Regions from separate parts of the Tatumella sp. UBA2305 genome, predicted to be linked through region 4. Evidence: predicted binding sites of a transcription regulator. Region 4 holds the regulator's gene; each other region holds the start of a gene.
The links. Region 4 encodes CRP, which controls carbon source genes, mostly activating them, when cyclic AMP is high. Its sites were predicted from a motif close to ATGTGANNNNNNTCACAT; they were not measured.
Positions count from the first base shown of each region.

Region 1: a site for CRP is predicted at 2,908-2,925, ahead of idnO (gluconate 5-dehydrogenase). Genes of this name have one in related genera too.
Region 2: a site for CRP is predicted at 2,463-2,480, ahead of B3Z23_RS17945 (iron-containing alcohol dehydrogenase). Genes of this name have one in related genera too.
Region 3: a site for CRP is predicted at 3,334-3,351, ahead of B3Z23_RS17425 (nucleoside-specific channel-forming protein Tsx). Genes of this name have one in related genera too.

Region 1 covers NZ_DDVT01000002.1:44,022-49,422, forward strand. The annotation lists gene B3Z23_RS00925 (substrate-binding domain-containing protein) at 1-662, opposite strand, end outside; gene B3Z23_RS00930 (MFS transporter) at 659-1,963, opposite strand; gene idnO (gluconate 5-dehydrogenase) at 2,044-2,808, opposite strand; gene B3Z23_RS00940 (hypothetical protein) at 3,424-4,032, shown strand; gene B3Z23_RS00945 (LacI family DNA-binding transcriptional regulator) at 4,225-5,217, shown strand.
Region 2 covers NZ_DDVT01000026.1:27,494-32,894, reverse strand. The annotation lists gene B3Z23_RS17960 (PTS sugar transporter subunit IIB) at 1-173, shown strand, start outside; gene B3Z23_RS17955 (PTS ascorbate transporter subunit IIC) at 217-1,563, shown strand; gene B3Z23_RS17950 (aldo/keto reductase) at 1,598-2,422, opposite strand; gene B3Z23_RS17945 (iron-containing alcohol dehydrogenase) at 2,581-3,732, shown strand; gene B3Z23_RS17940 (ABC transporter permease) at 3,741-4,874, opposite strand; gene B3Z23_RS17935 (ABC transporter permease) at 4,871-5,401, opposite strand, start outside.
Region 3 covers NZ_DDVT01000025.1:37,160-42,560, reverse strand. The annotation lists gene B3Z23_RS17445 (peptide MFS transporter) at 1-264, shown strand, start outside; gene B3Z23_RS17440 (MFS transporter) at 313-1,527, opposite strand; gene B3Z23_RS17435 (LysR family transcriptional regulator) at 1,643-2,539, opposite strand; gene B3Z23_RS17430 (OsmC family protein) at 2,584-3,054, opposite strand; gene B3Z23_RS17425 (nucleoside-specific channel-forming protein Tsx) at 3,553-4,425, shown strand; gene B3Z23_RS17420 (MFS transporter) at 4,662-5,401, shown strand, end outside.
Region 4 covers NZ_DDVT01000018.1:173,331-178,731, forward strand. The annotation lists gene B3Z23_RS11805 (YccS/YhfK family putative transporter) at 1-2,115, opposite strand, end outside; gene crp (cAMP-activated global transcriptional regulator CRP) at 2,180-2,812, opposite strand; gene B3Z23_RS11815 (OsmC family protein) at 3,112-3,516, shown strand; gene B3Z23_RS11820 (phosphoribulokinase) at 3,553-4,422, opposite strand; gene B3Z23_RS11825 (YheU family protein) at 4,508-4,729, opposite strand; gene B3Z23_RS11830 (hydrolase) at 4,732-5,401, opposite strand, start outside.

The sequences.
Region 1 (5,401 bases), on a different contig from region 4:
GAGATCTCTTTCGGCACAATATGCCGCCCTGTCATTCCCCGTCGCTGCAGGGCCTGTTGAACCCCCCGGTAGCGGCTGATATCACGCGGATCGTCCATCGAGCCCAGAAAAACAATATGCTGTCGCCCACGGGTAATCAGTTGTTCAGTCATATCGCAGGCAGCCTGTTGGTTATCAAAACCTACCTGCAAATCCAGCGCGCCGGGGCCAATTTCCATCAGTTCAGCCACCGGTACACCGGAGGCACGAATGCTGCCGAGCGCAGCTGTACTGTGTTGTCTTCCAGTCAGAATCAGTGCATCAATGTGATATGAAAGCAGTGTGATAATTTTTCGCTGTTCGGTCAGCGGATCATAGTCGTGACTGGCAATAATCGTCTGATAATTGTGTTCTTCCGCTACCTGCTGAATGCCTTCGAGCACATCAGAAAAAATCTGATTACGGAATGAGGGAATAATCACTCCCAGAGTCCGGCTGCGGGCCCCGGCCAGAATGTCCGGTAACCGGTTAGGTATGTAGTCATGCTGGCGCATGACAGCATCGATGGCCTGACGGCTGCGTTCAGAAACATTTTCTGGCCCCCGCATGTAACGGCTGACGGTCATTTTGGTCAGTCCGGCGAGAGTCGCGATATCCTGCAAAGACATCCTGTTCCGCTTCATCGGGGCTCCTGGTTTTCAGCATCAACATTGAGTAACGGGGCAGTCTGTCGGTTCCCTGCGGGAACTTTCAGGAAAAATACCAACCCTACTGACACCAGTAATGCAATGGCCATAAAAGTATAAGAAGCTCCCGGACCGCCGGTCAGACCATTGAGATAGCCCACCAGCCAGGCTCCGACAAATGCCCCCAATGCACCGCAACAGTTAATTAATCCGATGGAAATACCTGCCACATTTTTTGGCAGTAATTCAGGGATCAGCGCGAAAAATGGTCCATAAGGGGCATACATACAGGCAGCGGCCAGCACCAGTAAGCCATAGGATAACCAGAATGAGTAGCTCCCCAGCAGCCACGACCCAAAAAAGGTGACGGAAGCTAACAGTAACAGGGGCCAGATAAATCGCCGACGCAAGCCGGTTTTATCTGACAACCACGAAATCACCAGCATAGTAATTATAGCGGCCAGATAAGGCGCGGCAGCCAGCCAGCCTGCCTGGACAATGTTTACCGATCCGGCAGTTCGCAGAATGGATGGCATCCACATCATAAACCCATAGACTCCGATGCTCCACAGCGCGTGTAATACACAAAGCACTACCACATTGCGGGAGCGTAAGGCCTGCGGCACATTGCGCATGGGTGGTATCGCCTGCTGCTCTTCGGCCATGGCACTGGCCAGTTGCTGCTTTTCTGCTTCTGTCAGCCAGCTCACCTGTTCCGGTTTATCACGGACAATACACCACCAGAAGATGGCCCAGATTAAGGCAGGAACCCCCTCGAAAATAAACATTTCCCGCCAGCCAAACGCATTAATCAGATATCCCGAGACAATAGACATCCATAACACCGTCACCGGATTACCTAGTACCAGAAAGGTGTTGGCACGTGATCGTTCCTGGCGGGTAAACCAGTTGCTGATATAGATTAACATTGCCGGCATCACAGCCGCTTCCACCACTCCGAGGATAAAACGGATCACCATCAGCGCCGGAATATTACTGATAAGACCGGTCGCGGCGGCACAAAATCCCCATAACAGCAAACTGGTGAACACCAATTTACGTACACTACGTTTTACCGCATAGATAGCTCCGGGTACCTGGAAAAAGAAGTAACCGAGGAAGAACAGTGCACCAATCAGGGAAGAGGTACCCCGGCTGATTCCCAGGTCACTCTCGATACCTGACGCTGCGGCAAAGCCATAGTTTGCCCGATCCAGATAAGCCAGGCTGTAGGTAATAAAAATAACCGGCATTAAATACCACCACCGTTTTACCGGCAGTTTTCTGCTGTTATCCATGGAGGAAAATCCTGTGTCGGCCCTGGTGATAGCCGGAGAATAATGCGCAGGGCAAACGCCTTAACGTCCGCCCTCACGATTTAAACCGAGGCCAGCATTCCGCCATCGACGAATAAGACATGACCGTTAATGAAATCCGATGCTGCCGCAGAGAGGAATACAGCAGCGCCCATCAGCTCTTCTGGTTTTCCCCAACGCGCGGCCGGGGTTCTGTGACACAGCCAGTCAGAAAATTGCTTATCGTTGACCAGAGCCGCCGTCATCTCTGAGTCAAAATAGCCAGGAGCAATCGCATTGACCTGAATGTTATAGCGTGCCAGTTCGACGCACATCCCACGGGTCAGCATTTTTACTGCGCCTTTTGACGCGGCATAAGGAGTAATATTATCGCGCCCTAATTCGCTCTGCATTGAGCAAATATTGATAATTTTTCCTCGTTTACGGAGCATCATTTTGCGGGCAACCTGCTGTGAAACCAGAAAAACTGACTTCTGATTGACGTCAATAATCCGATCCCACTGTTCTACCGGAAACTCAGTGAAAGGAGCACGATGCTGTATTCCGGCATTGTTGATCAAAATATCCAGAGGACCCGTTTCAGTTTCAATACTGTCGATGGCTGCCGTCACTGCCACGGGATCGGTAACATCAAAAGCACGGGCACTGGCACGGATACCCAGCGCCTGTAACTCTGCGACCGCATTTTCACATCGTTGCGGGTCACGACCATTAATAATGACTTCTGCACCATGCTCTCCCAACCCACGAGCCATCAGTAAACCCAGTCCCTGCGTTGAACCGGTGATCAACGCCCGCCTGCCGGTTAAATCGAATAATTTACTCATCAGAAGCTCTCATTTCATTAGCTGTTACGCGTAACTTTAACTGCCATTCACCTTAACATGAAAGAGGCTGGTGGCTGTTTTTTGTCCTTTATTTTTAATATGTGATCTTTGTCTGATTTATCACTTGTATATTTTCCTGCCCACGGTTAAGCCCTGCTTAGGTTTTGCTCGTCAGGCTGCCTGCGCGATGTTGTTCATCCCGCTCAGCAAACCGCTCAAATTTTCGTGACAAGGGTTCCTGCGGGTAATTTGTGTCAATTGCTGTATATAAAAGTGACAAATAAATCCCGGGACAATGATTATTTATGCCAGGTATTCTGAGCCTCAAGTTTTTTAATTAGCGTCTAAAAGGCTCCACATAACAAGCTGACCAAACTGTAATATTCTTATTTTTAGATAATTCAACCCTGTCTGCTGGAACGAGGGGTAAATAACTGCCATAATCAAACGATATTATTATTATCAGGGGGAGAAATTCTGCTTACCAAATAATCACGTGAGTCGGATGTCATCACAGGCATCATCCGCCAGCGTCTCACGCGTGCACCAACACCAATATCACCGGTAAATGGATTTCACATAAAAATCAACATTGTAAATAAAATGTGGTGCTATATGAATAACAAGGAAGTCATTCGGTCAATTGCTATTATTGATACCTGTAATTATACCTGCATAGCTATTAAAACATTATGCAGATACATTTCTGACAATATATCTGTTCATGAATTCTCTTCTGTCGAAGAGCTACTTAATCACCCCTCTGCTGACAGTTTTGAATTCATTTTCTATGACACCCTGACCACCCGTTCGATAGTCATAGACCCGGAAAGCGATATTTTCAGAATCAAACAATATTTACCCGAATGTAAAGTTTGCCTGCTTTCTGTCCTGCATCAGTTTATGAGTATCAAAAACGCCGATTTTGAACTGGATAAACGATTATCTCTGGATGACTTCAGTTTTTTCATCCGTATACTTTGCCGTAACAACAGTGAGAAATGTAAAAGAAATTATAGTGTTATCTTTAATAACCGGCTAAACCTCAACAAAGAGCAGGTTTCTCTGTTGCGTGCTTACCTGTACAACCTGAACACTAAAAATATTGCAGAGCTCCTTAACTGTAATCTGCGAAAAGTCTACTTCTACCGGGAAGGAGCCATAAAAAAGGGGGCTGAGCAGAAGCAATTCTTTCGTTCCATCGGTCGTTTGATAAATCCCTGAACCGGCCGGCAGTGCCCGGGAGTCTGACTTTGTGGGTCCCGGGCCGTAGCCCTGTATTCCCGATGGCCATCAGAGACCGTTATAAATTTCAGATTTCATTGAGTGACATTCCGGCTATTCTTACAGTAACCTGTTGCCACGCTGGCGGCATTCTGCTGCAGCTATTCCGTTTAGGTTATCTGGATCTCCGGTATGAAAAACCAGCGTATTACACTGCATGATATTGCCTCTCTGGCCGGAGTGACTCCCATGACGGTCAGCCGTTATCTGAGGACACCAGAAAAAGTCACGGCTGAAACATCACAGCGGATTGCAGAGATTATCAAAGAACTGGGCTATCAGCCGGATCAGGACAATGCGCAGATTGCCAGCCAGACCACAGCCCGCATTGGTGTTTTGATCCCGTCATTTCATAATCAGATATTCCCGGGGCTACTGGCCGGTATTGAATCGGTCATCAGCAATACCACTTTCAAAACCGTTGTGGTCAGTTACGATTATGATGCTGAGCGGGAAGAGGAACAAATTGCCGCACTGCTGGCAATGCAGGTAAAAGGAATCATTCTTTCTGAATCAACACATACATTACGTGCCGAAAAATATCTTAAAGCTGCTGCTATTCCTGTCGCAGAAGTGATGGGCAATCAGTACCAGCCCGGGCGGATCTGTGTCGGATTCGATAACCAGCAAGCTGGCTTTGATATGACCCGGCTACTGCTTAGCCGGGGTAAGCAAAACATTATCTATTTCGGTTCAATGTCCGATCTCAGGGATCAACAACGCTTTGCCGGCTACTGTGCGGCTATGCAACAGGCTGGTCGTCCATCCGGACAAATTACCCCGAATAAGATCTCTTCAGTCTCCATGGGTAACGGTATGATGACTCTGGCCCGCCAACAGTATCCGAAAGTTGACGGTATCCTGTGTACTAACGACGATTTAGCGGTAGGAGTGCTACAGGAGTGTTTACAGTCAGGAGTGAAAATTCCTCAGCAACTCAGTATCGCTGGCTTTCACGGGCTGGAAATTGGTCAGGTGACCCCGTTAAAACTGGCGAGCGTGATCACTCCACGCTTTGAAATAGGTAAAACGGTGGCAGAAATTATGCTACAGAAGATTGCCGGACAATCTCCGGAGATCCATATTGACCTTCATTACCGTCTTTCGGTCGGGGAAACACTCTGAGTTACCCGGCTTCAATTGTTGTCCTATCCCTGCCTGGCTCACGAACCTTGTAACACACTTTCTTAACATTTCCTTACGTGACCCGGATCCCACATCATCAATCCAAAAACACGTTTGATAGTTCCTGAAAAGCACATTATCGGGTCATGCCACAGTCCCGTCAGGGCTTTGCATTACTACAACC
Region 2 (5,401 bases), on a different contig from region 4:
TTGACCTCGCCTCGGTCACTAATAATTTAGCGGATATCTTTGTCGTGGGCCAGGACCTTGCTCCGGGGATTACCGGCAAAGTCGACGCGCATAAGGTTGTTGTACTGAAAAGTATTATCGCTAAAACAGAACTGGAAGAGAAACTGACTCAATGGCTGGCGGATAACGCCTGATTGCGGTTAACCATCTGAATTGTATGCCTTCGGGAGCGTAACTATGGGTTCAGTTCTCTCATTCTTTCTTGATATCCTGAAAGTACCGTCCATTCTGGTCGGTCTTATTGCACTGATTGGTTTGTGTGCACAGAAAAAAAGTATCGATTTAATTATCCAGGGCACCATTAAGACTATCCTGGGTTTTCTGGTTCTGAGCGGTGGTGCTTCCGTTCTGGTGACCACTCTTGGACCCCTGGGCGGCATGTTTGAGCATGCATTTAATGTGCAGGGGGTTATTCCGAATAATGAAGCCATAGTTTCATTGTCAATGAGTAAATACGGCGAAAGTACCGCCTATATTATGGCGTTCGGCATGGTCGCCAATATATTTCTGGCAAGATTCAGCCGGTTTAAATATATCTACCTGTCTGGCCACGTCTCCTTTTATATGGCCTGTATGCTGGCGGTTATTTTAAGCATTGCCGGTTTCAGTGGTATCTCACTGGTGATTTGTGGTTCTCTGATAATGGGCATTTTCATGGTTGCGCTACCGGCGTTGGCACAGCCATTTATGCGCAAAATCACCGGTGAAGATGATGTCGCACTGGCGCATACCGGTACTATTGGTTATGTGCTTTCAGGGGTTATCGGTAAGCTGGTCGGTAAAAATTCAGCATCCACTGAGGAAATGAATTTACCCAAAAATCTTGGTTTTCTGCGCGACAGTACCATTTCGATTTCTCTGACCATGATGGTGGTATACATCATTCTCTGCCTGTGTTCAGGCAGCAGCTACGTTGAACAGAATTTCAGTCAGGGACAGAACTTCGTTATCTTCTCGGTCATCATGGGAATTACCTTCGCGGCCGGAGTGTATATCATTCTTGCCGGGGTACGTCTGATACTGTCGGAGATTATTCCTGCATTCCAGGGTTTTTCTGAGCGACTGGTTCCTGATGCAAAACCTGCGCTGGACTGTCCGATTGTCTACCCTTACGCACCTAATGCGGTACTGATCGGTTTTGTTTCCAGTTTTGTCGGTGGTCTGGTTGGGCTGCTTATTCTGGGCAAACTGGACTGGGTATTGATTCTGCCCGGGGTCGTACCGCACTTCTTCACCGGAGCGACTGCCGGAGTATTCGGTAATGCTACCGGTGGACGGCGAGGAGCAGTAATTGGTGCGTTTGCTAACGGGCTTCTCATCACCTTTCTGCCGGCAATATTACTGCCGTTACTGGGTCAGGTCGGTCTGCAAAATACCACCTTCTCGGATTCTGACTTCGGTGTGGTAGGAATTTTGCTGGGCAACGCGATAAAATACCTGACACCCAGTGTGATTATTTCACTGCTGGCAGTTATCTACATCCTGATGATCGGCTACAACATGATTGCCAGGAAAAAAGCCTGATAAGCGCCCGGACGGGAGGCATATCCCGTCCGTTTCACCGCCGATCAAGCGGTTGTTTGCTGGTCGGAGGTGGAAAAACGCCGTTAATGGCCGCAATATCAGCCGGGGAAAGCATTATTCCACTGGCCAGAGCATTCCGCTGCGCATGTTCAGGATTACCGGTTTCCGCAATCGCCGTCATGTTTTTCTGCAACAATATCCATGCCAGAGCAATCACAGAAGCCTCTGTGCCATGTTCCATAGCAATCCGTTCCAGTACCGGTGCTCTTAGCAAGGGAGCTCCGGCCCCGCCCAGTGGAGAATAGGCCATCAGGCTGACACCCGCCTGCTGACACAACGAAATCAGCCGGTACTCAATGCCTCTGCTCTGACAATTGTAAAGCACCTGATTAATCTGGCAGTTTTCACCTCCCGGAATACTCAGTAAACACGACATATCCTGAATATCAAAATTTGAAACGCCCCACCCCCCAATCAGTCCCTCTTTTCGCAAGGCTTCCAGACTTCTCACCGCCCAGGGCAAATAGCCAGGGTACCGCCAGTGCAGCAGGTAAAAATCCAGATAGTCTGTCCTGAGCCGTTTGAGCGAGGCAAGGCACTGTCGCCTGGCAAGTAACGGGTTGGCATTCCATGGGAAAATTTTCGATATCAGACATACTTCCTCACGCCGGGTTGCCATCACTTTGCCAACCAGCCGTTCTGAGCGACCCAGCCCATACATTTCTGCGGTATCAATGGTAGTAATTCCTGAATCGATAGCCTGATGTAACGCACTTATCTCCGTTTTTTCCGGATAACGACCGCTACCCAGATGCCAGGTCCCGGCAGCCAGTGGCGAAAGATATTGCTGTTTTTTCATACTACTCCTGCGAGTAAAATCAGAATGCGCTGGGATCAGTATGTGATCAGGATCGCCTTAACTGCAAATGCCGCCACTATATATGTCAGAGAGCTCACGGGAACTGGAATTATCAGACACTCTGCACGACACTAATAATTTACCTCAGGAGTCAGACGGTGACACAACAGACCAGCCTCTTTTGTAATCAACAGACCATTTCCGGTCCGGGAAGTATCCGCCAACTCAGCCAGCTCATTGCACAACCCGCGTTGCCTACCCTGCTCTTCAGTTGCCGTTCTTTTCTGGAAAGTGAGGTCTGGCAGCAGTTACAGGAAACCCTTTCTCCCTGGATTATCGGGATAATCACGGTCAGCCATGAAGCCTCACCGCAACAACTGGATGAATGGGTGACTGACTGGCGTGGCAGAGCGGAAAGAGTGGTGGCTATTGGCGGAGGGAGTGTGCTGGATGCCGGTAAAGCCTTCAGTACACTCTGCCTGCAACCCCTTTCGACCGTCCATTACCTGGAAAAAATTGGCGATACCCCCCTGGATGGAAAACGGCTGCCGCTTATCGCCGTCCCCACCACCGCCGGTACAGGCAGTGAAGCCACCCAAAACTCGGTAGTAACAGATCAACAGCACTATCAGGTGAAGGCATCTTTGCGTCATCCCCGTCTGGTTCCGGATATTGCCATACTTGACCCGTTATTGCTCCGCCACGCGCCGGCTGCCGTGTTGACCCGCTGCGGTATCGATGCTTTTACGCATCTTTTTGAAGCCTGGCTCTCTGCAAAAAGCAGCTTTTTCAGTCGCCAGTTTTCCCTGCAGGGTATGCAGTTATTTATCGCCGCATGGCCAGATCTCGACCGTCAGGATCAGCGCGGAGATAAGGCCAGAGAGAAGATAATGATGGCCTCGTGGCTGGGCGGGCTGAGCTTATCAATGGCAGGACTCGGCGTGATTCACGGAATTGCCGGGGAAGCTGGCGCTATTATGCCGTGGCATCACGGCGAAGTGTGTGGTCGGTTACTGTTGCCGTTCCTCGCCTTATGTGCCGAAGAGCCGCATCCTGAACTGCAGGCCAGACTGACTGAACTGCATCATCACCTGTTTCCGTCACACAAAGAGGCCAGCCCGGCCAGGTTTCTGGCGGGGTGGCTGACACAAAATTCAGTTTGTGATTTCTGGCAGTCTCCTCCCTCTCTGAATCATTCACAACTGGAAAAAATACTCAGTACCTCAAACAGTAAAAACTCTTTGATCAGCTATAACCGTGAGCAAATGCTGTTTATGATTCGCGAAAGCTGGCCGGTTATCGATGAATAACCGGTTTATCAGCGCCGGAAAAATCGCAGAAAGGCGTTTCTGTGCTGTCGGTCCCGAAAAGTACTGATCAGAAACTCCAGAAGGTTAAATAATAAACAGAGCAATAATAACACCATCACATACGGCAATGCGTTTTGCCAGGGTAATCCCATCTGATTAACTCCGGCAATCGCTTTAACAGCCCATGTGGAAGGCAGTAAATCAGATAACAGACGAACACCCCATGGCATTGCCTGCACCGGCCAGATAGTCCCGGAAATATAGAATACCGGCATGGTAATAAATGACAGTGTCAGATAAACAATCTCAACCCGCCGGATACATTCGGTAAGCAGATTGCCAAGACTTATCACCGCCAGCAAAAACGGGAATGTCAGTAACAAAAGTTCAATGATAGTCGCTGTTTGCCGGTAACCGAGAACCCAGGGCCAGAGTCCGAACAGTACAACCGACAAAAATAACCAGATGGGCACCAGAGCTGAATAGGCCCCGAGTATCACCGCCAGTGACGGTTTGCCACGCGCACTGATGGTCAGATTCACACGGACACTGGCAATCAACAGGGAGTGCTGCAACAACATCACCAACAATCCGGGAAAGATGATGGCCGCAAAACTGATTCCCGGGTTAAACAGCGGTTGAGTGATCGCTCGTATCGGAGTCAATAGTACGTTGGCTTCCGGCAGGGTAAAACCGTTATTCAGCAGAATGGTACTGTTATACTCAGTCAGCATTTGCTGATAGGCGGCGATCACATCCTGTTCTATCTGCCCGTTAGCCAGTCGGTTCGTCGCATCACCAAACACAGGTATAGCCACACTGTTTCCTGCCAGCATTTTCTTCTCTAAATCAACCGGCATCACAATCACTGCAAAAAGCTTGCGCCATCCCAGATCACGCCGGGCGTGTTCGAGACTGGAATAATTAATCATGTCGATTTTTGAAGTCGCGTCCAGAGACCGGATAAGTAACCGGCTGGCAGGACTGTGGTCCATATCCACCACCGCCACCGGTAAATCCCAGACGGTTCGGTTCGCGTAAACCATACTCATAATACATAAAGATATCAGAAGGATGGCCCACATTGGCCGGGCCAGCATTCCCGAAAGTACAGTGAGAAAGGTCTGACGAAATTCATTCATACCATCGCCTCCTGCTCTCGTAACCTTGCCGGAAGCCGTTTACGGACCAGCAGGCTGACCACCACCGGATAGATCAGTAATAAAGCACAGACTTCTGCCACAGGCATAGCAGGCACCTGGCGCAAAAACAGATCAAACATGGCATACAGCGCATGAGTAAGAGGTTCAAGGTTAGAAATTAGCTGAGCCGGCCAGGGCATTGAAAGTTCCGGCACGGCCATCCCGGAGAAGGTCATGGCGATACTGACCATCAATGCCATCAGGGTATAGGCAGTGATGGCGGTACGGGTAAAAGTAAACAGGAACACTGCCAGACTTTGGGCGGCAATAATGTAAAAGAACGCCACAAAGAACATATATACCGGATTCCCAACCACCCGGGCATCAGAACTCCATACCAGCAAGGCAATCTGAGCCATCAACACCGTGGTGTACATTAGTGTGTATGGGGCCAGTTTACCCAGCAAAGATAATATAAACGAGCTCGAATAAACCAGGGGTTTACTGCGGGAAAGAACATAAATCAT
Region 3 (5,401 bases), on a different contig from region 4:
ATTGGCAAGCTGGCTCCGAAACAACATCAGGGACTGATGATGGGGAGCTGGATGATGGTGACCGGTGTTGCTTCGGTACTCGCCGGCTATTTCTCAGGAATGATGCCACAAAATGCGGGCTCCACCCCGCTGGCTACTAACCCGGGATACAGTCATATTTTCAATATTCTCGGCTGGGGATCGGTCATTGCAGCGATTATCATCGCCCTGCTTATTCCGGTACTGCGTCGGTTAATCAATCCACTCAGCAGCGTAAAATCCTGATCCATATTCCGGCCGGGCAGATAACTGCACCGGCCGGATAAATTTTACTCAACTCTGATTTTTCAGACGCCAGCTGATATTGAGTGCTCCGGCCACCAGCATCACCAGTGCCGTCCCAATAAATACGGCCGGAGTACCGAATTTACCGGCCACCAGCCCGCCAAACAATGGTCCGGTCACCTGACCTATATATTGTGCTGAAGTTGAATATCCCAGTAACCGGCCCGTGTTATTGGCCCCGGCATGATGACGGATGATCGCGGTGATACAGGGCAACATACCGCCCAACGCCAGCCCCATACAGAAACGCAATACGACTAACTGCCAGACCGCGGTCACAAATGCCTGCGGAATCAGCAATATCCCGCAGACAACCAGACCGAAAGATAAAACCCGCCAGTGTCCAACTCTGTCAGCCAGTGCGCCGATGCGCGGGGCCGCTAAAATACTGCCGAGGGCAGTCGCCGCCATCACTATCCCGGCCAGCAGGGTGGCATGTTGTAATGATGGGGTAAATGTGGCGACATACAGCGTAATAATCGGCTCAACCGACATACTGGCGAAAACCAGTAACATGCCGGATATCCACATGATTTTTACGGGTAGCGGTATCGCCGCCGGAGTTTCTGCCACAGCACTGGTGGCCGTTTTTTTGGGTGGCTGGCGCTGTTCTTTCAGTAAGAATAAGGTGGCGAGAAAAGTGATAAAGATGATCGCACCGGTCAGCAAAAAGGTGGCACGGATACCCATCCAGCCGGGTAACACACCACCGACCAAGGGTCCTGCAATGTTGCCAGCCATAACACCTGACGAAAGAATCCCGACTGCCCAGCCGGTTTTTTCCTTTGGCGTCTGTGAAGCCACCAAAATCATCGACCCGGAAGCATAGCCCCCGAGTAATCCCGCCAGTAAACGTAATGCCACCAGCTGCCAGGGCGCCGTTGCCATCCCCATCAGTGACATGGCGACAGCCATCCCCAGGCTGGCACGGATCAGCATCAGTTTACGTCCATATTTGTCCGCCAGACGCCCCCATAACGGGGCCGTCAGCGCCGCTGTCAGAAAGGTCGCACCGTAGGCCACCGCCGACCAGTGTGCAATGCTGGCTTCTTCTTCTACACCGAGAGAATGAAGGTAAAGCGGCAAAAACGGTAACAGCAGTGTCATTGCTATCAGAGTGGTGAACGAACCCAGAGTACATACCCAAAGATTGCGTCGCCAGTAAATATGCTGTTCCGCCGCCTCACCCGAAGATTCTGTCATTGAAATTAACCCGTAGATTGTTGTGGAGATGACAGAATAACTGCCAGCGGAAAAAAGCCCTATATCGGCACGGATATTTACCTGCTGGCTCCGGATTGTTACCACACCGTAATAATCAACTGTGACTGAGCTTCCCGGTCAGCATGTCGCACAACCAGGTCACCGGCGAGGAGTGTTGTTCCGGTTGTTTAAGCAGCAGATAACTGTGATAGCTGGGCAACTGCCAGTCGGGCAATACCGGTTGTAAAACACCGTCCGTCAGCGCCCGGGACACCATATAGGAGGGCAGACAGGCAATCCCGGCACCTGCACAAGCGGCTGTCAGCAATGCCATGCTGTTATTGGCCCGGAAACGGCTGACTGCGTTAATCCCGACTCGTTTTTTCTCGCGCTGAAAAGAGAGCGCCGCCTGGTGTGCTGAGCCATGAAAGGTCAGCAGCTGGTGGCTGTTAAGATGCTCCGGCCGGGTGACCGGCGGATTCTGCGCCAGATACTCCCGGCTGGCATACAATCCCCAATGAATGACCGACAACGGCCGGCACCGTTCATATTCCGGTGGACGCTGGCGTACCACTATCGCCACATCAATATCATCCCGCTCCATATCCGGCTCACGGTCACTGAGGTCCAGATCTATCCGCACATGGATATGATGCTGCATAAAAGGTTGTAATACCGGCACAATACACTGACAGCCGTAAGTCACCGGAGTCATCAGCCGGACCTGACCACCCGGCTGGCTGTGCATTTGCCGGATAAAATCTTCGGCACTCTCCAGCTGCGCACTGATTCGTTCACAATAGCGGTAGTACTGCTGACCACATTCGGTTACCGTCACTTTACGTGTCGTACGATGCAGCAGTTTCATCGCCAGTCGTGTTTCCAAAGCCGCTATCTCCCGGCTGACAGTGGCCGTAGAGATCCCGAGGATTTTAGCCGCATGGCTAAAGCTTTGTTGCTCCACAACACGGGAGAAAATATACATCGCTAATAAGTTTTCACCCTGTTGCACAAGCTATCCTCTTGTTAAATGGCCGTCTCAGCACAAACGACTAACTACTTATCGTGTAAAAATACTGGTTCAATATCCACCGGAAAATTCAGTGAATTAGCAATAAAACAAGCATCGTGGGCTTTGTGATGCAGATCTGCTGCTCGCGGTTGATCTTCAGGATGACGCAGGCGGATCTGCGGCCGCAGAGTCATGCGGGTAAAATGCCCGCGTACGCCCTCAACCATGGTTCCCTCAGCGTTATCCTGATACTCATCAATAATGATTCCGGCGTCAGCACAAACGTGCAGATACCACAATTTATGGCAGGCAGAAGCAGAAGCCAGCAGCAATTGTTCCGGATTCCAGCGGGAAGCGTCACCACGGAACGCCGGGTCAGCGCTCAAAGCGATGGGATCCCTGCCGGTGGCCTGTAAATCAGATGAGCGATCGTAAGCAGTATAGGAGGAAGTTCCCTCTCCGCGATTCCCTGTCCATGTCACGGTGACCTGATAATGATGTTGTCTGACAGCCATCTGTAGCTCCTAACCGTTTGAAAATTTCAGGTGATAAAATGCGATTACTGTGGCAAAACCCGCCGATTATGGCGGTTTAATCATAACACTTACTTATTGTTTAACCACTGTCATAACGCTGACACGAATGTGTTCCGGCCCCGGAACTGCAGGGGGAACAGGCCCTGTTTTCCGGATAAAACCGCTCCCGAAAATTTTCTTCATTGGTCAGCGACGTCTCACCCACAAGTTTAGCTGGCAGACTACCGGCAGGAAAAGTTCCGTATGTCTCGTTCATTAATGTGATCATAATCACATTAATGGTGATTTAAACTGCAACAACTTTTGTCAAATGTGAATTATGTATGATTACTCGCGTATGATATCAGGCATGATCCTGCCTGACAGAGTACCGGCACGCCCGGAACTATCTTTATGGTTTGATTTCTTTTTCTGCGTGGTTATTTACTCCGTCAGCGTACGGCGTGATTGGTAAAAAAAGCGAGTGGTCAATATAAAATGAAATATAAATTAATGATGGCAGCAACAGTTTTCGCGGGTTCAGTCATGGGCTCGTCTTACGCCGCAGATACATCTCCGCAGTATGTTTCTGACTGGTGGCACCAAAGCGTTAACGTGGTCGGCAGTTACCACACCCGCTTCGGACCGAAGGTGAATAATGATTTATACCTCGAATACGAAGCGTTTGCCCATAAAGACTGGTTTGATTTCTACGGCTATGTCGATGTACCCAAATTCTTTGGTATCGGTAACGGTAACGATAACGGGATCTGGGACAAAGGGGTAGGCTCTCCTCTGTTTATGGAAATTGAACCCCGTTTTTCTATAGATAAGCTGACCGGTACCAGCCTGGCATTCGGCCCCTTTAAAGAGTGGTATTTTGCCAACAACTATATCTATGACATGGGGCCGAATAACGACAACCGCCAGAATACCTGGTATATGGGATTAGGTACGGATATCGATACCGGCACTAAACTGGGATTGTCGTTAAACGTTTACGCTAAATATCAGTGGGAAAACTACGGTGCGGCGAATGAAAACAGCTGGGATGGCTACCGTTTTAAAATTAAATACTTCCTGCCTCTGACCACGCTTTGGGGCGGCAATTTAAGTTATATCGGATTTACCAACTTTGACTGGGATTCTGACCTGCGTGAGAAATCAGGCCCGTCACGTTCCGGGAACTCTATCGCCTCCAGCCATATTCTGTCACTGAGCTATGACCACTGGCACTATTCTCTGGTGGCCCGTTATTTCCATAACGGCGGACAATGGTCAGAAGGTACCACACTTAACTTTGGCAGCGGCGATTTCAACACCCGGGCCACCGGCTGGGGATATTATGCCGTTGTCGGTTATAGTTTCTGATAAACCCCTCGCTGCCACACAGCGAATGTAGTTAGCCGTGTTATTCCTGCAGGAAATCTTTTTTCTGCAGGAATAAAAAACCTGATATCCCCCGCTAATTAATCATATTTAATCTCGTCTTTTTTCTTTCCTTCGACTATTCTGCTGTTTGTTCACTGCTGATCACCCCTGATATCCGATACTAATAATGTGATTCGCAGCATTGCAAATACAGTGATCCCGAGGTTAAGTTCGTTATGTCATCTACCTGTACCACAGCAGGATATTCTGCTGTTCCGCAAAGTAATAATTACACCATCGCTGCACGCATCGATGCATTACCCTCCAGCAAAAGTCTGTGGCGTTTTATTTCTCTTCTGGCGCTGGGCGGTTTTTTTGAACTCTATGATTTATTCGAAACGGGATATATTAGTTCAGGTTTACTCTCTGAAAAGATATTTCATCTGGGAAAGGATGGCGTTTTCGGTATATCTGATCAGGCTGCATTCGCTTCAGTCACTTTTCTGGGGTTATTTGTCGGCGCCAGTTTGCTGGCGAAATACGCCGATAAATTCGGCCGTCGCTTCAGCTTTATGTGTGCCCTCGCCTGGTACGGGATCTTTTCATTAGTGATGGCATTTCAGAACAGTGCGGAAGGCATTATTTTGTGCCGCTTTCTGGTCGGGATTGGTCTGGGAGTGGAACTGGTTACTATTGATACCTATCTGGCCGAATGGATGCCGGCTCATTTACGGAGCCGGGCGTTTGCCTTCTCCTTTTTTATTCAGTTTTTGTCGGTACCGGCCGTGGCGCTAATGTCGTGGTGGCTGATTCCGCAAACACTGCTGAATCTGGAAGGCTGGCGTTGGGTGATTATTGCCGGGGCGGTCTGCTCGTTAGTGATCTGGAGTATTCGCCGTAATCTGCCGGAATCGGCTCGCTGGCTGGCACAACAGGGCCGCCATCAGGAAGCTCACCAGGTGCTTAGTGCCATGGA
Region 4 (5,401 bases):
GTCTCTGTTGGCAGCCTTTGGGCTGCCATTATTGTTATGTTCAGGGTGGGTATTTTTACTTATCAGCCACTGACCGTGACGGGGACGCTGACGCCAGACGATAGACGAAATAGTTTTCATCACTTTAAGATGGCTCAAGATCTGATCCAGCTGTCTTTCCATAATAGTGACCGGGCCGAGGGGAATTTTGTCCGGTGCATCCATGACAAAATTACTGTGATCCTCATCATTCTGGTAACGGAGCCGTTGTTGACACTGTTGCAGTGCTATTTCACAGGATTCCAGATAGCGCTGAGCAAGATTCGGAGTCAGCATGGTATGTTCACGGGCAAGTGTGGTCAGTACATTGATATGCTCAACGATGAACTGGCTATGCGTTACCCACAGGCGCATTTCACTCAGGTATTCGTTATCAAAGCCGGGTTCCTGCATGGCCTGATTCAGCGAATTAAACAGGGCATTATGCCGCTGGTTGGCTTTTATTCTGATATTTTCCAGCACATCGGCAGTTTGTTCAGGTCCAAGCAGGATTTGTAAGGCGGTCTGGTAGGTCTCCAGCACATCCTGAGCATTTTTACGTAATAACGCACTTTGCCATTGTGGCCATAGCCAAACCATCCCGGCAAAGGCAATCAGGCAGCCCATCAGCGTATCCAGCAGCCGGGGAACCAGGAAATTCACCCCATTCAGTGATAATAACTGCAGGCTGTATACCGCGGTCACGGTAAAACCAATCGTCGCCCATCCGTAATACTGGCGTGAGAAAAGATAGCTGAACAGTGTAATCACCAGCATCGTGAGCAGGATGACCGGTTCCGGGGTAGATAGCTTCAATGATAAGGCCGCAATAATAAGCCCGGCAAATGTGCCAAGGGCACGGTGTTGGATTCGTACCCGGGTGGCGATATAACCATTCTGGCTGACCAGAATAATGGTCATCAGTACCCAGTAAGGTTTTGGCATATTCAGCGACAGGGCCAACATACTGGCTGCCATCAGCATCACGGAGAAACGTCCTGCAGTACGCAGAGCCGTCGATTTAAATGACAAATAGCTGCGTAACGCCGGCCAAAAAGGTAAACGACGCTGAGTATCTGCCATAATATCACGGCGATAAAGCGGCATCCCTGATTGCAGCACTTTGGCTATTTTACTGAAGTGATAAGAGTAAAATTGTCCGACAGGATTGTCAGGATACCGACGGGCGATATTCTGTAACTCTTCCAGGGATTCACTCATCGAAAACTTGCCGGGTATCTGGTGATACAGGATATTGTCCGCTGTCTTTCTTAACTGCTCAGCCACCTGCCCGGCATTACGCTTGATTATGTCCGCTGACTGGCTTTTTTCCACCAGTTCCCTGACATCTTTGCTCTGGCTAAGAGTGACAGAAATGTGTTCCTGCAAATCTTCGGCCATCATAAATGTCCGGATTAAATAGCGTTCGCGGCTGTTTTTTTCCGCCGAAAGCATATGAATTTGCTGATAGCCAGTATTTATCAGATCGACAACTTTTTGTTGATAATTCAACAGTTCGGGCAGCGATTTATCATAATCGTTACTGCTGAGTAGTGCGTATTTCGCTTCACAATAGTTAGCCAGTGCACGGTACAGCAGGCTAAGAGTTTCCCGCAGCGGCTGATCTTTTGACAGTCTGAACCAATACCAGTTAAACAGTCCATACCATAATGTTCCGCCGCCATATAATAGTGGCGGGCCCCATACCGGCATTCTTCCAGCCAGACTGAGCGTAAAAGTCATGGCGATCAACGCACCCGGCAACAGACGGCCATGTAATGGACTGATTTCGCCGCAAACACCAATCAGCAGAGGTAAAATTCCGACAATAAATGGTAGTGGGACATTATGTTGCAACAACCATTGCAGCAGAAAGCTGCTGAAGGCAAACAACGATCCACCAATAATAATGCGCTTAAAAAAATGACGGTGCGGAGTGTCCAGCCCGGAAAGATTACAGCATGCGGGAACCAGCGAGAAGAGCAGCCCTTTTTGCAGATCTCCCGCCAGCCAGCTAATCGCAACGGGTAGACAGAGGACCAGCGTTTGACGCAGTGCGTAATTGACTTCCGGATGATAAATAATTCTGCGCCACATCAGATACAACCGCAGGTAGACAGTAAAACGGAACACGGCAGGGGCCTGCCGTGCATATCACAAATTAACGGGTGCCGTAGACGACGATCGTTTTTCCATGCGCGGAGATGAGATTCTGATCTTCCAGCATTTTAAGAATACGTCCTACTGTTTCGCGGGAGCAGCCGACGATTTGGCCAATTTCCTGACGGGTAATTTTAATCTGCATTCCATCCGGGTGAGTCATAGCATCCGGCTGTCGTGCCAGGTTAAGTAGCGTCTGAGCGATACGGCCAGTCACGTCAAGGAAGGCCAGGTTGCCTACTTTTTCAGAAGTGACCTGCAGGCGCCGGGCCATCTGAGATGACAAGCGCATTAAAATTTCGGGATTGACCTGGATGAGCTGGCGAAATTTCTTGTATGAAATTTCCGCAACTTCACATGCCACTTTGGCACGTACCCAGGCGCTTCGTTCCTGACCTTCCTCAAATAATCCCAACTCTCCAATGAAATCGCCCTGATTCAGATAAGAGAGGATCATCTCCTTTCCTTCTTCATCTTTAATCAGAACTGCGACGGAGCCCTTAACAATGTAGTAAAGGGTTTCCGCTTTCTCACCCTGATGGATAAGTGTGCTCTTGGAGGGGTATTTGTGAATATGACAATGGGACAGGAACCATTCTAATGTAGGGTCTGTTTGTGGTTTACCAAGAACCATTCTCTTCTATCCTCTGTTGTAATCGTGCCGGAAACACAGGGGGTAAGCTCCTGTGGGGCGCTGAAATCATAGGGCATTTTCGGCTGGCATTCACGACAATCAGTCAGGCTCCTTTCTGACGATCCTGCTCGTTTAGCCATAGTTGTCATCGGGTAAAAAAACTCTACCCTCTGTTTGTAGCACACCCTGACGAAACTGTCTCCTGTTGTCTTGTCTGACTTTTGTCATTTGGGGCAGATTGCTGTTTATACTCTGAAGGAGTAATCTGGCGGAAATTTTAACAATTGAGAGTGAGCATAATGCAGGCACGTGTGAAATGGGTCGAAGGACTGAACTTTATCGGGGAGTCTGCGTCCGGACACCAGGTTCTGATGGATGGAAACTCAGGCGATAAGGCACCCAGTCCGATGGAAATGGTCCTTATGGCAACCGGAAGTTGCAGTGCCATTGACGTGGTCTCTATTCTGCAGAAAGGCCGCCATGAGGTTGCTGATTGTGAGGTCAGGCTGACTTCTGAACGTCGTGAAGAAGCTCCTCGCTTGTTTACCCATATCAATCTGCATTTTATTGTCAGCGGCCATAATCTTTCGGATAACGTCGTTGAACGGGCAGTAACGCTATCTGCAGAAAAGTATTGTTCCGTATCTTTAATGTTGGGTAAAGGAGTGAACATTACCCATAGTTTTGAAGTGATTAATCGCTAACAAGGCGGTCACGGGTGCCAGGTAGCACCCGTGACCTTAGTTGAGGCAACGCTCTTCCATGAGTCGTTTGACCAGGGGAGTCATAATCAATTCCATGGCCAGCCCCATTTTCCCGCCAGGCACCACCAGTGTATTGATATGTGAAATAAACGAACCCTGGATCATGGCCAGTAAATAGGGAAAGTTAATTTCTTCCAGACCACGAAAATGGATCACGACAAAACTTTCATCCAGTGAAGGGATGGTTTTGGCGGCGAAAGGATTAGACGTATCGACAGTCGGTACCCGCTGGAAATTGATGTGGGTGCGTGAGAACTGTGGAGTGATGTAATTAATATAATCATCCATTGAGCGTACCACTGAATCCATCACTGCTTCTCTGGAGTGGCTTCGTTCACGCATATCCCTGACAAGTTTCTGAATCCATTCCAGGTTCACGATAGGCACTACGCCTACCATCAGGTCCACTTTATCGGCAACGTTATGCTGTTCAGTGACAATTCCACCGTGTAAACCTTCATAAAACAGCACGTCCGTATTGTCCGGCAGTGGCTGCCAGGGAGTAAATGTTCCGGGGACCTGTTTCCAGGGCACCGCTTCATCATAGGTGTGCAGATATTTTCGTGAACGGCCGGTACCCTGCAGGCCGTACTCGTTAAAGGTCTGTTCCAGCAATGAGAAGTCGTTCGCCTCGGGGCCGAAGTAACTGATATGTCGCCCTAAGTCACGGGCTTTGCGGATGGCAACATCCATTTCTGGTCTGCTGTAGCGGTGAAAGCTGTCACCTTCCAGCTCAGCGGCATGAATGTTGAGTTGCTGGAATATTTTACGGAAGGCAAGGCTGGTCGTTGTGGTACCGGCCCCGCTGGATCCGGTCACAGCAATAATAGGATGTCTGGCGGACATGAAAATTTGCTCCCTGGACCGATACGGCTGACAGCATTGTTAGCATGTCTGGCAGCGTGTGTCATCTGTCAGTAAGGAGAAGTTACTACTCAGCCCTGAAATCACTGGCAGGCATCAGAGTTACAGATTCATGTAATTCTGACCAAACGACGACAATTTTCCCTGCACTCAATTGCTGACGAATATCCGCTGTTTTTTCAGCCAGTGTACGCTCATATTCGCCATAATCGGTGCCTTCTCTGAGCACAAAGGACTCGATCAGGTTATCCAGGGTTTCAGGGGAGATTTGTTGCCAGGGAATGATCACGATTATTTATCCAGCCAGGTTGAAAGCCATTGCGGAATGCGTTGTTCAAGCCACATGACCGGACGAGTCAGAGATCCTCCGACAAAGCCAACGTGCCCACCATATGGGGACAACTGATAAGTGATGCTCGGCGACAGATGTTCCGGATTAGGTATCACATCCGGCACCATGAATGGATCATCCTCAGCGTGAATGATCAGCATTGGTTTTTCGACACCAGATAACAGAGGCATGCCACTCGCACGACGATAGTAGTCAGTAGCGTCTATGAAACCATGATTTTTTGACGTGATTTCATCATCAAACTCCCGCAACCGGTGAATCTTATTCAGTCTTTCGGCGGTGATATCCAGTAACCCTGGATAAGCTTTAAGTTTCCGGCGAACGTTCTTTTTCATCTGTGTCAGAAGGTAGAACTGGTAGAAGCGCGAAAACCCTTGTTCCAGCTTAAAGCTACAGGGCTCTAACATCAGCGGAGCGGAAACAATGACGCCGGCGTCCAGCAGGCAGTCGTTGCCCTGTGAACCCATCATGCAGGCCAGCATATTACCGCCCAGAGAAAAGCCGGTGGCGGCGGTCGGAACCTGCCCCATAGTCTGCCTCATCCAGCGTAAGAAATAGCTGGCATCGGCAAAATCTCCGGAGTGGTAATTCTGTTTCCGACGATTGGAT